DNA from 2 places in the Nostoc sp. 2RC genome. Region 2 is predicted to be linked to the other one. Evidence: riboswitches for the same ligand, from Rfam matches in the RefSeq annotation. Region 2 holds a riboswitch; the other holds the start of a gene.

Region 1 (2,473 bases), on a different contig from region 2:
GTACAAAATGTATGCCTATTTCTTGTGCCATTGGTGGAATTAATGGCGCTAACAACATTACTGTTGTGGCATTTGGTAAAACGGCACAAATTGGTGTCACAATTGCCACTATACCCAGTAATAAACGCTTACCTTGCCCTTTAGCAAGAATGACTATTTGAGTAGCTAAATATTCAAATATTTTCGTAGGCTCAAAAGCCCGCACTAACACCATAACTCCAAAGAATAAACCGAGTGTGCCATGACTATTGCCGATGTAACCAACAGCTTGTTCTAGGGTCATGACGTTACTAAAAACTAATAACAATGCCCCTAATAATGCAGCAATAGTAAGATGTACCCATTCTGTCATCACTAAAATAATGACGCTAATAAATGTAATTACACTGAGAATGGCTTGCCAGTTTTCCACACCTTAACTCCCGAAGTTTCATGGATTAGCTATTAGCGAAAAAAGCCACCTAAATGTAGGTGACTTATCTAAGATTACAATTTGATATAGTTATTGAAATTCTGAATAGCGATTATTCATCAATACAGCGAGGAATGCCTACAACGGCGCAGGGGAAATCAGAATCTAGTGCTTCAATCATTGGATGATTGACAGATTGACAACCAACAAACAAAATATCGGCAGCTTCTAATTCCACAACTTTTTTCAATTCTGTGGAAATGGAACCAAACCGCAAATGAGATTTGAAACAACCTTGCCATTCTTCAGCCAAACTTCGTGCTTGCCAAAGAATTCTATCTGCTTCTTGCAATGGAGTGATGGCTGTTTCCAATTTTGGTTGAGTCAATACGAGTGTGGGAGATTTTGATATTTCACTAATCTGGCATTCCAATGAAGGCTGCTGTCTGGGAAAATTCAAGATGTTGACATAGCGGCTGCTTTCATTGTCTTCTAACACATAAACAGCTTGGACTGTAACTTCTGTATTGGTAGCTAAACGGGTTTGATGGGCAATCCAAAAGGCAAGATCCAATGCCGTATGGCTATTGGGAGAAGCATCATAAGCAACAATCAAGTTAACTGAATTTGTTGCGGGGGATTGTTGAGAAAATGGATTTTTGGGTTCTGGCAACAATACCATTTGTTCAATTAAGTCATCTCGACCTATGGCACTTTGCAGACGTGCTAACATTGGCTTAATTTTCACAGTTTTACTTCTCCAAATTAAATGAACAAGCAATGAGAAGCAGGGCGACCAATTTTGGATTTTGAGATTTCGCGGAAAGTCTGAATGGCGGCTTTCGTCACTGAGAACTTTCCAAGACTGATTTTGGATTGTTCTGCAAAAATCGCAACCGAAAATCGAAAATCTAAAATTTACAATTGGTAGAGGAAACCCCAATAATAACTGCATTACAGCCAAGTGTTGGGGGTTCCTTCCATTGCCTACGGAGTTAGCTGACGGGCTAAGACTGGAAGGTGTCTCTCTCTTGGTAGTACTGAGTGTTGAGTGCTGATTGCTGAGTTAATATTCATAATTCTTAACTCCTAACTCTTAACTCTTGACTCTTAACTCCTCAGTTTTTAGGAGATTAGCCCCATAATATGGTTCCTCCGCCTCAAATCCAGCTTTAATGAATTTGAATTAGGCTACCCGCTAAAAGAATGATAATCTACTTTACTCGTGTTGCGTGAAATATCGATCTAGGAAATTGAGGGCGTGGTTGCGGAGTTCAAAATATTCTTTTGAGTTACGCATGGCAGCACGATCGCGTGGATGTTCAAAGGGAACTTCTAATATCTCGCCGATATTAGCCGCAGGGCCATTGGTCATTAATACGATGCGATCGGACATGTAAATTGCTTCGTCTACATCGTGGGTAATCATCATCACTGCTTGCCGATGATTTTCCCAAATATCCAAGACTTGCCGCTGCAATTTACCACGAGTGAGTGCATCTAGCGCCCCAAAAGGTTCATCCATTAGTAACATTTTCGGACGAATTGCTAAAGCTCTGGCAATACCTACGCGTTGTTTCATACCTCCAGAAAGTTCATCAGGATACTTATCAGCCGCCGCCGTTAAGTTTACCATTGCCAAGTGTTCGTTTACAATGCTAATTTTTTCAGTTCGATTAGCATTTTTTAACACTTCATCTACAGCTAAACGGATATTTTCTCGCACTGTTAACCACGGTAACAATGCGTAATTTTGAAACACCATCATCCTCTCTGCACCTGGTTTACGGATTTCTTTTCCATCTAAACGTACTGAGCCAGAAGTTGCTTTTTCTAAACCTCCAATAATCTTCAGTAGTGTAGATTTTCCACAACCAGAGTGACCAATTACAGAAATATATTCATCTTCACCAATCGTTAAATTAACTCCATCTAAAACCACAAATTTATCTTTATCTGGTGTCTAATAAGACTTGACTAAATTTTCAATTTCTAAAAATCCAGGACGGGACATAACTTGAGTTTTGGTATCAATAGGTAATGAGGTATATTCCATCATCA
Region 2 (2,473 bases):
TCGGATGTGGTTTGAGTTAGCAGGCGAGTGTAGAGCTGAGTTAGTCGAAAAGCCACACTATACCAACTAAAGGCAATTTCTGTGCGTTGCCTAGCTGTTTCACCTAACTGGTCTCGCCAAGCTGGGTTAGCCAGAATACGGTCTATGGCGGCAGCAAAAGCTACTTCGTCTTTTGGTGGCACAAGTAATCCTGTGACTTCTGGTACAACAGTAAATTGCAATCCACCCACATTACTAGCTACCACTGGAGTTTTACTAGCCATTGCCTCAATCGCAACTAAACCAAAAGGTTCATAATGGCTGGGCACTACGCAGACATCAGCAGCAGCGTAGTAGAAGGGAAGGATAGTATCATCTAGGCGACCGGTAAAGGTTGTACGATTTTCTAATCCGAGTTCTGTGACTATCTTGGCAATGCGATCGCGTTCGATGCCATCACTCTCACCCGGACGACTACCACCACCAATGACTAGCTCCAAGTCAGCGTTATCCCTAAAATTAGACTTGGCAACGGCTCTCACTAAGGTTTCTATTCCTTTACGGCGGTCAAAGCGTCCAACGTAGAGGACTATTTTGGCCTCTGGCGCAATTCCTAACTTTTCGCGCGCCACACACCGGGAAATTTGTCCAAATTTTTCGATATCGGTACCGCAAGGAATCATATCAATGTTTCCTTTGCTAGAAACCAGTACCCGCATGTGCTTTTGCTCTTGGGGACTAGTTGCAACCACACAGTCTACAGTTTCCAAGCAAGCTTTTTCTACAGCTAATCGCTGGGCAGCAATTACAGGAACATCACCAATACTTCTGTATTTAACCGCTCCTAAAGAGTGGTAAGTGTGTAGCTGAATTAGGGGTTGCTGCTTTTTCAATTCCATACCAACCCAAGAAGATAACCAGTAGTTGGTATGAATTAGAGGGTAATGAAACCCTTGGTGCTGCTGGAATTGCTGAAATTCTCTGATGAATTGAGGTAGATAGTCGAATAAGTTATCTCGCCCAATAAACTCTGCTGGGCCGGCTTTTAACCGAATAGTACGACAGTTTAAACTATGTTGAACGATGGCAGCTTGTTGGGGATTACTACGACGAGTAAACATATCCACTTCCCAACCAAGCCTTGCTAGTGAATAACCGACTTGACGCACATATACATTTTGACCTCCAGCTTCTTCTTGACCAATTTCAGCAGCTGGGTCACCATCAACAGAAATGAGGGCAATGCGATGTTTCTTATTCTGGAACATGGTTGAACTTTACCTCAAGGTAAATAATCCTGCCTCAAACGCCAGAAATGGAGGTAATATTATCTTCTCCTCAAGGCCGAGGGCAGGTACAACGAAGTGCAAAGTTACCAGCCAAAGGACACTGACGAGAACAAGGCATTACTTAGTAAGAATGCTGCTCGTTCAGTCTCCTCTCAATGCCGACGAAGTTAGCTGACGGGCTAGGACTGAGAGATGTCCTTCTGAAAAAAGTTATGAGTTATTGCTTTAGTAACTTTTAACTCTTCACTTTCTGCAAGATACGCCCCAGAATTGGTTCCTCCGCTCCGGTTTACCTTTTACAAAAGTTTTTAGGTAATAAAAGTGGATTAGGCAGACTGATTTAATTTTCTTAAGATTTTATAACGTGGGTTCCTCAAGCATGTCAACAGTACGAAGAAAAAATGTGTCGTCAGGGAGAAGGGGTGTTGATTGTTCACCGAAGCCCCGTTGGAGTGGGAGTAGGGTCATTATCAGTTTTTTCGCTGTAACCAAGCAAAAATTTCATCAACAGAGAGTGTCAAATTTATATCTTCTAACACTGGTAATATATCTTGTTCTGCTAACAAATCTGGCAAACGATTAGGCTGATAAACTAAAACACAGCGATCGCTTGGATCGATTAACCATCCTAGCTGACTGCCATTTTTTAAACAATGTAAAATATTGCCAGTAACTCAACTGTTGGAACCAGAGTCTACTGTTTTTAGTATAGATTGAAGCCTTATGTAGTTTTAGCGTAGCTTGCCGCTGTGGGCATACCTCAGATTGTTCAAGTAAGGATTCTGGTGGTGTATTTCTACATCTCACTTGGTCAGAGGTAGAAAAACTCTATATTATTAAATAATGGAACAGATACGGAAGATTCATTAATGCAATTAGTCAGTCGAGAGCATATTGCGATCGCTCCTGATGTGCGGAGTGGAAAACCCTGCATTATCGGTACTCGCATTGCTGTAGAAGATGTGGCGATGATGCATCTAAAGCTAGGATATTCTTTGGTAGAAATTGCTGGTAAATATAACCTGTCACTGGCATCTGTTTATGCAGCAATGGCTTATTACTTCGATCGCCGAGACGAAATTGATCGTCGCACAGCGCAAGAGGATGAGTTAGTTGAGGTACTGAAGCAAAATTCTCCCTCCCGTCTGCAAGAGAAACTCAGACAGTTGAGGAATGAGTAAACGAATTCGCTTTCATCTGGATGA

What was found. Region 2 has a riboswitch for cyclic di-AMP ahead of GNE10_RS01545 (glycosyltransferase). Riboswitches for the same ligand answer to the same signal wherever they lie in the genome.
Region 1: it holds a riboswitch for cyclic di-AMP, as region 2 does, so the genes downstream of both, GNE10_RS27310 (universal stress protein) here and GNE10_RS01545 (glycosyltransferase) in region 2, are expected to answer to the same signal.

What each region holds. Positions count from the first base shown of each region.
Region 1 is NZ_JACKZU010000336.1:5,470-7,942, forward strand. It holds gene GNE10_RS27305 (ArsB/NhaD family transporter) at 1-412, opposite strand, end outside; gene GNE10_RS27310 (universal stress protein) at 525-1,145, opposite strand; cyclic di-AMP (ydaO/yuaA leader) riboswitch at 1,385-1,594, opposite strand; partial or broken gene GNE10_RS27315 (ABC transporter ATP-binding protein) at 1,632-2,468, opposite strand.
Region 2 is NZ_JACKZU010000005.1:46,673-49,145, reverse strand. It holds gene GNE10_RS01545 (glycosyltransferase) at 1-1,247, opposite strand, end outside; cyclic di-AMP (ydaO/yuaA leader) riboswitch at 1,410-1,609, opposite strand; gene GNE10_RS01540 (DUF433 domain-containing protein) at 2,138-2,449, shown strand; gene GNE10_RS01535 (DUF5615 family PIN-like protein) at 2,442-2,473, shown strand, end outside.